3 regions of the Paenibacillus sp. SORGH_AS_0306 genome follow, and region 1 is predicted to be linked to each of the others. Evidence: a T-box and tRNA genes for the amino acid it is inferred to sense, from the RefSeq annotation. Region 1 holds a T-box; the other regions hold tRNA genes.

Region 1 (3,258 bases):
GTAATGCCAAGTTGTGCCCAGATTTTTTTCGGTGCACGTGTTAAGAATGGTTGCAATAACACAGAAACGATACGCAAAGTTTCTACAAGATGATACATCACCGAATCCAATTGCGGTTGATTAGCTTCGTCTTTGGCAAGTACCCACGGTTGCGTCTCATCAATATATTTGTTAGTACGACTAATCAACTGACTGATCGCTGTTAGAGCTACAGAAAATTCAAGATTTTCAAACGCATTTTCTACTTTCTCGATCGTCTGTGCAGCGATATCTTCTAATGTTCCATCCACTTCAAGTAGACGACCTGGATAAGCAGGAATAGTACCACTACAATACTTATCGACCATAGCTACCGAACGATTAAGCAAGTTACCTAGATCATTCGCCAAATCTGAATTGACACGATCGACAAAACTCTCCGGTGTAAATGTACCATCAGAACCAAAAGGTACTTCACGTAGCAAATAATAACGCAGAGAATCTAGACCATAACGATTGATTAAAGTTACCGGATCAACCACATTGCCTTTAGACTTGGACATTTTACCGTCTTTCATCAATAACCAACCATGTCCAAATACTTTTTTAGGTAATGGTAGATCTAGCGCCATCAACATAATCGGCCAATAGATTGTATGGAAACGAACGATTTCTTTACCTACCAGGTGAATATCTGCTGGCCAGAACTTGTTGAATAATTCTGGATTATCTGTTCCATAGCCTAATGCTGTAATGTAGTTAGAAAGTGCATCGATCCATACATACACAATATGCTTAGGATCTCCTTTGACTTGTACGCCCCACTCAAACGTAGTACGAGAAACGGCCAAATCTTCAAGTCCCGGCTTGATAAAGTTGTTGATCATTTCATTTTTACGAGATTCAGGTTGAATAAATTCAGGGTTATCTTGATAGTATTTCAATAGACGGTCTGCATATTTGCTCATACGGAAGAAATAAGATTCTTCTTTAACTAATTCTACAGGATGTCCACTATCCGGACTTTTCCCTCCAATAATCTCGCCATCTGCATTACGCTCAATATCGACAATTTGCGTCTCTGTATAATAGGTCTCATCTGGAATACTATACCAGCCTTCGTATTCACCTTTATAAATATCACCTTGTTTGAGCAAACGATCAAAAATTTCTTGAACTACAACTTTATGGCGCTCTTCAGTGGTACGGATAAAATCGTCATACGAAATATCTAATTGATCCCACAATTTTTTGATTCCTTCTACTACACCATCAATAAATTGTTGTGGAGTCTGTCCTTTTTCTAACGCTTTACGTTCGATCTTTTGTCCATGCTCATCTGTTCCTGTAAGATAACGAACATCGTATCCTCTTAGGCGTTTGTAACGAGCCATCGCATCACCGGCTACAGTTGTATATGCATGACCGATATGCAATTTGTCGCTCGGGTAATAGATTGGTGTTGTCAAATAAAAAGTAGGTTTGGCTGACATTATAATTCCTCCTTAAATATGTTGAAATTGCTATGTTCTCATTTCCATATCTGGACGCAAAAAAGCCCCCGCCCCTATATGGGACGAGAGCATAGACTCACGCGTTACCACCCAAATTCTCTACTCCTTTACAGAAGTAGACTCTTTCAGTCTTTTGCAGACTGCCCATTAACGCTGGTTCACGCTGAAGCCTTACATATGTATACGTGACATATGCTTGACTACAGTTCCTCCCGGACCATATTCGATGACGCTAACCATACCGGTTCCCAGCTACTCCGGCTCTCTGTACTGGTGCATTTTTCATCTACTTATCCATTCACAGGAAATAATATTTGATGTTATGAATATACCGAACTTCCAAATCACCTGTCAAGCATTTTGCTGTTCCTGATTAGTGACTGAAAAAGATGTATCCTTCGATTTGGCAGGCGGTACAGGGTCAAATCCTCCTGGATGAAAAGGATGACATTTCCCTATCCGTCTGGCAGCTAATCCTACACCTTTGACGACACCATGAATATCAATTGCTTCTAAAGCATACTGAGAACAAGTCGGATAAAAGCGACATGTTGGTGGTTTGAGTGGTGAAATGAATTTGCGATACACATGGATCGGCGCCTGAACCGCACGACGACTCAATTTGCGCTTCACTGGCTTTTACCTGCAGGCTCATGAGTATCATATTCATGAGCAATCAATTTAGATGGTTTGAGATGTAGAGTGGGACCTTCTTTGCCATCTCCAGCACCCATTTCTTGACGACAATCTTTACAATATCCGAACACTTCAAATTTGTGTTTGACCACTTCAAATTGTTCAGGCATATCTGTCATATCCATCGGGCAAAAAGCAATCGGATACGTTTTTTCACATTGTAAGCAGATCATATGATGGTGATGATGGTCTTGACTGCAATGACTTTTAAATTTGACACCATCTTCAAAAACGATCTGTTCTAATACACCTAGCTCCTGCATCACACGCAAATTGCGATAGACCGTATCAAAGCTAAGCCCACTGTACTTTTTACCCATATAGTCATATACATCTTTAGCGGTCAGATAACCGGGAGCTTCTGCAAATAAACGTGCTAATGTGCGACGTTGATCTGTAATTCGCAACCCTTGTGCTGACATCGTATCGATGATTTGTTCTGTCGACAGCATGAGTTATTCCTCCTGTCCTAATCTATCTTTTATCGTTTACATGAATTATTGTATTATTCGTAATAATAACTATTATACAACATAACGGTGTGCGATGCGTAATTATTCGTCAAAAGTTTATGGCGATTACGTTACTAATTGAAGCGTATTGGAACATCATTACACATTTCTCCATCATGCCTTATTTGAACACAATCGTCAATTGATTCTAGTAAAAGTTAATGATTATATCAGAACAAGCAAAAAAGCCCGAATCAGTAAAAACTGACCCGAGCTTTTTGATAAAACGATTATTGTTTTTTAGCTGGCAATTGTGTGAATAACAAGTTGACTGGCAAGTTACTACCAGGCGCTGCTGTAAACCACAATTCTACTGCTTCTGTATCTAATGTTCCTGTACGATAAAGCACAACATTATCATTCGCTGTTGTTGCTGCACCATTATTTTTAATTGCTGTGATTGCTCCATTTACATACATGTAACCAGAGTAACGACCACCACGAGCATTAAAGGAAATCATTGTGTTAGGTGCAACCATATCTAACTTGATTTTGTATAACACACCGAAGTTACCTGCGTTAGAAGCTTCAGTCATTGACATTGGATCTGTACCCAT
Region 2 (3,258 bases), 840 kb from region 1:
GACACGTCGAGCAGGGACGAAAGTCGGGCTTAGTGATCCGGTGGTACCGCATGGAAGGGCCATCGCTCAACGGATAAAAGCTACCCTGGGGATAACAGGCTTATCTCCCCCAAGAGTCCACATCGACGGGGAGGTTTGGCACCTCGATGTCGGCTCATCGCATCCTGGGGCTGAAGTAGGTCCCAAGGGTTGGGCTGTTCGCCCATTAAAGCGGTACGCGAGCTGGGTTCAGAACGTCGTGAGACAGTTCGGTCCCTATCTGTCGTGGGCGTAGGAAATTTGAGAGGAGCTGTCCTTAGTACGAGAGGACCGGGATGGACGCACCGCTGGTGTACCAGTTGTTCCGCCAGGAGCATCGCTGGGTAGCTACGTGCGGAAGGGATAAGCGCTGAAAGCATCTAAGCGTGAAGCCCCCCTCAAGATGAGATTTCCCAGTATGTAAGACCCCTTGTAGACGACGAGGTCAATAGGTTGGGGGTGGAAGTGCCGCAAGGCATGGAGCTGACCAATACTAATCGGTCGAGGGCTTATCCAAATAAAGCTAACACGCGATGTTTTCGTTTTCGGATTCAGTTTTCAGGGAGCAACACACCTGCACGTTTGGTAATGATGGCGGAGGGGTTCCACACGTACCCATCCCGAACACGACCGTTAAGCCCTCCAGCGCCGATGGTACTTGGACCGCAGGGTCCTGGGAGAGTAGGACGTTGCCAAGCGAAGCAAGACGATTGACCGTTTCGAGGAGAGATCCGGCGAAACGGTGACTATTCCCTGATAGCTCAGTTGGTAGAGCACTCGACTGTTAATCGAGTTGTCACAGGTTCGAGTCCTGTTCGGGGAGCCATATGGAGAGGTGTCCGAGTTGGCCGAAGGAGCACGATTGGAAATCGTGTAGGCGTCACAAGCGTCTCGAGGGTTCGAATCCCTCTCTCTCCGCCACAAGTAAGGCCCGTTGGTCAAGTGGTTAAGACACCTCCCTTTCACGGAGGTAACAGGGGTTCGAGTCCCCTACGGGTCATATCTTTTCTTTCATTACATTGTTAAGTTTAGTAACATTGCTTATAAAAATAACTTGACAATGCTAATCAAAAAATGATATAATATGTTTTGTGTCACAATGGAGGTTTAGCTCAGCTGGGAGAGCATCTGCCTTACAAGCAGAGGGTCGGCGGTTCGATCCCGTCAACCTCCACCATAGAATACTATAGTAAGAAAAATGACGCGGGGTGGAGCAGTCCGGTAGCTCGTCGGGCTCATAACCCGAAGGTCACAGGTTCAAATCCTGTCCCCGCAATTAATCTGGAACCGTGGTGTAGGGGTTAACATGCCTGCCTGTCACGCAGGAGATCGCGGGTTCAAATCCCGTCGGTTCCGCCATTAATTGCTTTATAAAAGTATCAACTCACTACATTAATAGATGGTTATCATCGTGATTGAGTAGAAGAGTCGACACACAGCAATACATTAGACTACGGCTCGGTAGCTCAGTCGGTAGAGCAGAGGACTGAAAATCCTCGTGTCGGCGGTTCGATTCCGTCCCGAGCCACCATTTAGCTTAATGTATAACACTTGCCGGTGTAGCTCAGTTGGTAGAGCAACTGACTTGTAATCAGTAGGTCGGGGGTTCAAATCCTCTCGCCGGCACCATCTTTTTTTTATTTATTGTGGAGGCTTAGCGAAGTGGCCAAACGCAGCAGACTGTAAATCTGTTCTCTCCGAGTTCGGTGGTTCGAATCCATCAGCCTCCACCAGTTTTGAAGGGGCATAGTTTAAAGGTAGAACAACGGTCTCCAAAACCGTTAGTGTGGGTTCAATTCCTGCTGCCCCTGCCAATATAACATTAATGATTTATTTTATAGCATGGCGATCGTGGCGAAGGGGTTAACGCACCGGACTGTGACTCCGGCATTCGTGGGTTCAAGTCCCATCGGTCGCCCTTTTTATTGGGGATTAGCCAAGCGGTAAGGCAACGGACTTTGACTCCGTCATGCATAGGTTCAAATCCTATATCCCCAGCCATTATTTACTTTTACTTAAATGATATGTAAGCGGACGTGGCTCAGCGGTAGAGCATCGCCTTGCCAAGGCGAGGGTCGTGGGTTCGATTCCCATCGTCCGCTCCAAATTTTACAATATAATATGGCGCCATAGCCAAGTGGTAAGGCACAGCTCTGCAAAAGCTCTATCCCCAGTTCGAATCTGGGTGGCGCCTCCAGTTATTTTTTAAATTCTTGCGCCCTTAGCTCAGCTGGATAGAGCGTTTGACTACGAATCAAAAGGCCAGGAGTTCGAATCTCTTAGGGCGCGCCATTTTAGCTCTTATGTTTTAAATGGAAGTACCAAAAAAATAGCATTATTTTTACTTAGCCGGTGTGGCGGAATTGGCAGACGCGCGCGACTCAAAATCGTGAGGGAAACCGTGGGGGTTCGAGTCCCTTCACCGGCATACACATGAAAAGCACTAGATCATTTGATCTGGTGCTTTTTTTATTTGCTTTTTTAGAATCACACAGCATACTTGTTCAGTATGTAGTATGTAGTATGTAGTATGTAGTATGTAGTATGTAGTATGTAGTATGTAGTATGTAGTATGTAGTATGTAGTATGTAGTATGTAGTATGTAGTATGTAGTATGTAGTATGTAGTATGTAGTATGTAGTATGTAGTATGTAGTATGTAGTATGTAGTATGTAGTATGTAGTATGTAGTATGTAGTATGTACTTAAATTGAATATATGTATAAGTTAATCTGATAATGCACAAGGGCTCCCCGTCTAAGGTCTAGGATAAAAAACCACCTGTAGTCCATTTTGCAGAATACAATTCTACTTTACAATGTGTATATAAGGCAAAGACAAAATTTGCTACAACCAGATAGGAAAGTGAAAAGGTACTTGCTTTACAATCTTAAAGTATTGTTATCTGGCTAAAGATCAACATCTAAGAAGCGTATACCGAAAATGATGAATACCAATAACGAGGTAAAGGAGGTGGAACATTTGCGCATAAATCGTAAAAGTATAGCTGCTTTTGCATTAATTTTCATCGGTGTGTTGATGGTTTTTGGCAAATTTTTACCCGAAGTACATAGTCTACTCAGTTATCTGATAGGACTATTATTCCCAGTCGCATTACTTGTACTTGGATATTATGCTTTACAAAGCGGACATCGATTTTTGGGAATTGCATTATCCGTTATAGGTGCATGTATCCTATTTGCTAAATTGTCTTGGATTATCGGGCCTGCTATTGGAATCG
Region 3 (3,258 bases), 580 kb from region 1:
TGTAGGGAATCCAAATAATTGAATTGCATCTTCACGTACATGATGATGAATATAAATGGTGACTTCACCGGTCTCTTTCATCCATGCATAAGGGTTAGGGCAAAATACGCGATACCCGATTCCTTGCATATCTACAACCACATATTCATTTTCTAAATGCACTATCGGCCCGCGCAAAAAATCAATCATTTTTTCAATACCTCATTTATCTTCGAATTTAGCAAATAAGAATGAGCATGACATACAGCTACAGCTAATGCATCAGCGACATCATCAGGTTTCGGGATTTTTTGCAAATTCAAAAACATTCGAATCATTTCTTGAACTTGCCTTTTTTCAGCTTTACCATACCCTACAACAGCTTGTTTTACTTGCATTGGTGTATATTCTGCAATAGGCAAACCCTTCTGTTTAGCTGCTAAGATCATCACGCCACGCGCCTGACTCACAGACATCGCATTAGTTACGTTACGGTTAAAAAATAGTTTTTCAAAAGCAACCGTATCTGGTTGATACTTCTCAATTAGTTGTACAGTACCTTCATATACATGCAATAATCTATCTTCATCAGGTGTATGAGCTTCTGTCTGAATACAACCATATTGAACAGGAGTCAACTTACTTCCATTTTTATCTATAAACCCAAAACCAACAATCGCAATTCCGGGGTCAATTCCCATTACACGCAAATCGATCTCTCCCTTGTTCTATTACATAAATATTAATACTCTTTTTATAAATAAAATAGTAATCATAATGAATACATATATTCTGTTTTCCAAATAAATAAAATGAGTTCTTACTGATGATAGAGAGTAATTTATTATAGGGCTTACTACTATTCATCATCTTAATCATATATTCAAGTAAAGCTAAATAGGCGAACATATGTATCTCTTTCATTTCATTATAGCAAATATAAATCCACTTGAGTTAATAAAATAACAAAATTTCATTTCAATAAAATCTATTCTATTTCAAAGCTAGGTTAAGTTATTCTTATTAAAATCATAACTATAAATATGTACGTATAATTCATCTATATCAGTAGATGTAATTCGATACAGTAGATGCTATAGCAAGCTTTATATTATTCTTATAACTATTTATCATAAGCAAATTAAAACGAATATAAATGAACATAAAAAAACCATTGATCATTACGATCAATGGTTTTTTAGTATCGGGACGACACGATTTGAACATGCGACCCCCTGGACCCAAACCAGGTGCTCTACCAAGCTGAGCTACGTCCCGATAAATAATATGCCGGTGAAGGGACTCGAACCCCCACGGTTTCCCTCACGATTTTGAGTCGCGCGCGTCTGCCAATTCCGCCACACCGGCCAATCAAGATAAAAATGGCGCGCCCTAAGAGATTCGAACTCCTGGCCTTTTGATTCGTAGTCAAACGCTCTATCCAGCTGAGCTAAGGGCGCATATAAAATTTAGAAAATATTGGAGCGGACGATGGGAATCGAACCCACGACCCTCGCCTTGGCAAGGCGATGCTCTACCGCTGAGCCACGTCCGCAGTATAATATGAATTACAAAGTCTATGATCGAACCAATTTCTTTAAAAGAAAATGGCGGAACCGACGGGATTTGAACCCGCGATCTCCTGCGTGACAGGCAGGCATGTTAACCCCTACACCACGGTTCCAGATTAATTGCGGGGACAGGATTTGAACCTGTGACCTTCGGGTTATGAGCCCGACGAGCTACCGGACTGCTCCACCCCGCGTCATTAATACTTACTATAAAATTCTATGGTGGAGATTGACGGGATCGAACCGCCGACCCTCTGCTTGTAAGGCAGATGCTCTCCCAGCTGAGCTAAATCTCCAAAGAAGTAATATGACCCGTAGGGGACTCGAACCCCTGTTACCTCCGTGAAAGGGAGGTGTCTTAACCACTTGACCAACGGGCCACAATAAAACAGATACTTTACATACTAACATCTTATTACTTTTAGAACAAGTCCATTTACAACTAATATTCTAGGCTAGTGGCTGTAATAAAACGGCCTCTGGCGGAGAGAGAGGGATTCGAACCCTCGAGACGCTTGTGACGCCTACACGATTTCCAATCGTGCTCCTTCGGCCAACTCGGACACCTCTCCATATGGCTCCCCGAACAGGACTCGAACCTGTGACAACTCGATTAACAGTCGAGTGCTCTACCAACTGAGCTATCAGGGAATAGTCACCGTCTCGCCGGATCACTCCTCGAAACGGTCAATCGTCTTGCTTCGCTTGGCAACGTCCTACTCTCCCAGGACCCTGCGGTCCAAGTACCATCGGCGCTGGAGGGCTTAACGGTCGTGTTCGGGATGGGTACGTGTGGAACCCCTCCGCCATCATTACCAAACGGGCAGGTGTGTTGCTCCCTGAAAACTGAATCCGAAAACGAAAACATCGCGTGTTAGCTTATTGGATAAGCCCTCGACCGATTAGTATTGGTCAGCTCCATGCCTTACGGCACTTCCACCCCCAACCTATCAACCTCGTCGTCTACAAGGGGTCTTACATACTGGGAAATCTCATCTTGAGGGGGGCTTCACGCTTAGATGCTTTCAGCGCTTATCCCTTCCGCACGTAGCTACCCAGCGATGCTCCTGGCGGAACAACTGGTACACCAGCGGTGCGTCCATCCCGGTCCTCTCGTACTAAGGACAGCTCCTCTCAAATTTCCTACGCCCACGACAGATAGGGACCGAACTGTCTCACGACGTTCTGAACCCAGCTCGCGTACCGCTTTAATGGGCGAACAGCCCAACCCTTGGGACCTACTTCAGCCCCAGGATGCGATGAGCCGACATCGAGGTGCCAAACCTCCCCGTCGATGTGGACTCTTGGGGGAGATAAGCCTGTTATCCCCAGGGTAGCTTTTATCCGTTGAGCGATGGCCCTTCCATGCGGTACCACCGGATCACTAAGCCCGACTTTCGTCCCTGCTCGACGTGTCTGTCTCGCAGTCAAGCTCCCTTATGCCTTTACACTCTTCGAATGATTTCCAACCATTCTGAGGGAACCTTAGGGCGCCTCCGTTACACTTTAGGAGGCGACCGCCCCAGTCAAACTGCCCACCTGACACGGTCCCTGTACCGGATCACGGTACGAGGTTAGAACTCAAATGCGATCAGGGTGGTATCCCAACGGCGCCTCAACCGAAGCTTGCGCTCCGATGTCTACGGCTCCCACCTATCCTGTACAAATCGCACCCCAGTTCAATATCAAGTTGCAGTAAAGCTCCATG

Evidence for each region. The T-box of region 1 lies ahead of metG (methionine--tRNA ligase). A T-box ahead of a tRNA ligase gene usually reads a tRNA of that ligase, here a tRNA-Met.
Region 2: it encodes a tRNA-Met, which carries the amino acid that the T-box ahead of metG (methionine--tRNA ligase) is inferred to sense. The anticodon was not compared.
Region 3: it encodes a tRNA-Met, which carries the amino acid that the T-box ahead of metG (methionine--tRNA ligase) is inferred to sense. The anticodon was not compared.

Annotation. Positions count from the first base shown of each region.
Region 1 is NZ_JAUTBP010000001.1:2,691,964-2,695,221, forward strand. Features, by position in the region: gene metG (methionine--tRNA ligase) at 1-1,472, opposite strand, end outside; T-box leader at 1,549-1,804, opposite strand; gene yidD (membrane protein insertion efficiency factor YidD) at 1,845-2,126, opposite strand; gene QE450_RS11700 (Fur family transcriptional regulator) at 2,123-2,641, opposite strand; gene QE450_RS11705 (stalk domain-containing protein) at 2,932-3,258, opposite strand, start outside.
Region 2 is NZ_JAUTBP010000001.1:3,530,590-3,533,847, reverse strand. Features, by position in the region: rRNA gene QE450_RS15490 (23S ribosomal RNA) at 1-535, shown strand, start outside; rRNA gene rrf (5S ribosomal RNA) at 600-716, shown strand; tRNA gene QE450_RS15480 (tRNA-Asn) at 769-844, shown strand; tRNA gene QE450_RS15475 (tRNA-Ser) at 848-939, shown strand; tRNA gene QE450_RS15470 (tRNA-Glu) at 947-1,018, shown strand; tRNA gene QE450_RS15465 (tRNA-Val) at 1,120-1,195, shown strand; tRNA gene QE450_RS15460 (tRNA-Met) at 1,221-1,294, shown strand; tRNA gene QE450_RS15455 (tRNA-Asp) at 1,302-1,377, shown strand; tRNA gene QE450_RS15450 (tRNA-Phe) at 1,474-1,549, shown strand; tRNA gene QE450_RS15445 (tRNA-Thr) at 1,572-1,647, shown strand; tRNA gene QE450_RS15440 (tRNA-Tyr) at 1,667-1,751, shown strand; tRNA gene QE450_RS15435 (tRNA-Trp) at 1,759-1,832, shown strand; tRNA gene QE450_RS15430 (tRNA-His) at 1,864-1,936, shown strand; tRNA gene QE450_RS15425 (tRNA-Gln) at 1,945-2,019, shown strand; tRNA gene QE450_RS15420 (tRNA-Gly) at 2,049-2,123, shown strand; tRNA gene QE450_RS15415 (tRNA-Cys) at 2,142-2,215, shown strand; tRNA gene QE450_RS15410 (tRNA-Arg) at 2,234-2,310, shown strand; tRNA gene QE450_RS15405 (tRNA-Leu) at 2,367-2,446, shown strand; gene QE450_RS15400 (hypothetical protein) at 3,000-3,258, shown strand, end outside.
Region 3 is NZ_JAUTBP010000001.1:3,274,187-3,277,444, forward strand. Features, by position in the region: gene ruvA (Holliday junction branch migration protein RuvA) at 1-189, opposite strand, end outside; gene ruvC (crossover junction endodeoxyribonuclease RuvC) at 186-689, opposite strand; tRNA gene QE450_RS14170 (tRNA-Pro) at 1,184-1,257, opposite strand; tRNA gene QE450_RS14175 (tRNA-Leu) at 1,268-1,347, opposite strand; tRNA gene QE450_RS14180 (tRNA-Arg) at 1,363-1,439, opposite strand; tRNA gene QE450_RS14185 (tRNA-Gly) at 1,460-1,534, opposite strand; tRNA gene QE450_RS14190 (tRNA-Asp) at 1,588-1,663, opposite strand; tRNA gene QE450_RS14195 (tRNA-Met) at 1,671-1,744, opposite strand; tRNA gene QE450_RS14200 (tRNA-Val) at 1,771-1,846, opposite strand; tRNA gene QE450_RS14205 (tRNA-Glu) at 1,859-1,930, opposite strand; tRNA gene QE450_RS14210 (tRNA-Ser) at 2,031-2,122, opposite strand; tRNA gene QE450_RS14215 (tRNA-Asn) at 2,126-2,201, opposite strand; rRNA gene rrf (5S ribosomal RNA) at 2,254-2,370, opposite strand; rRNA gene QE450_RS14225 (23S ribosomal RNA) at 2,433-3,258, opposite strand, start outside.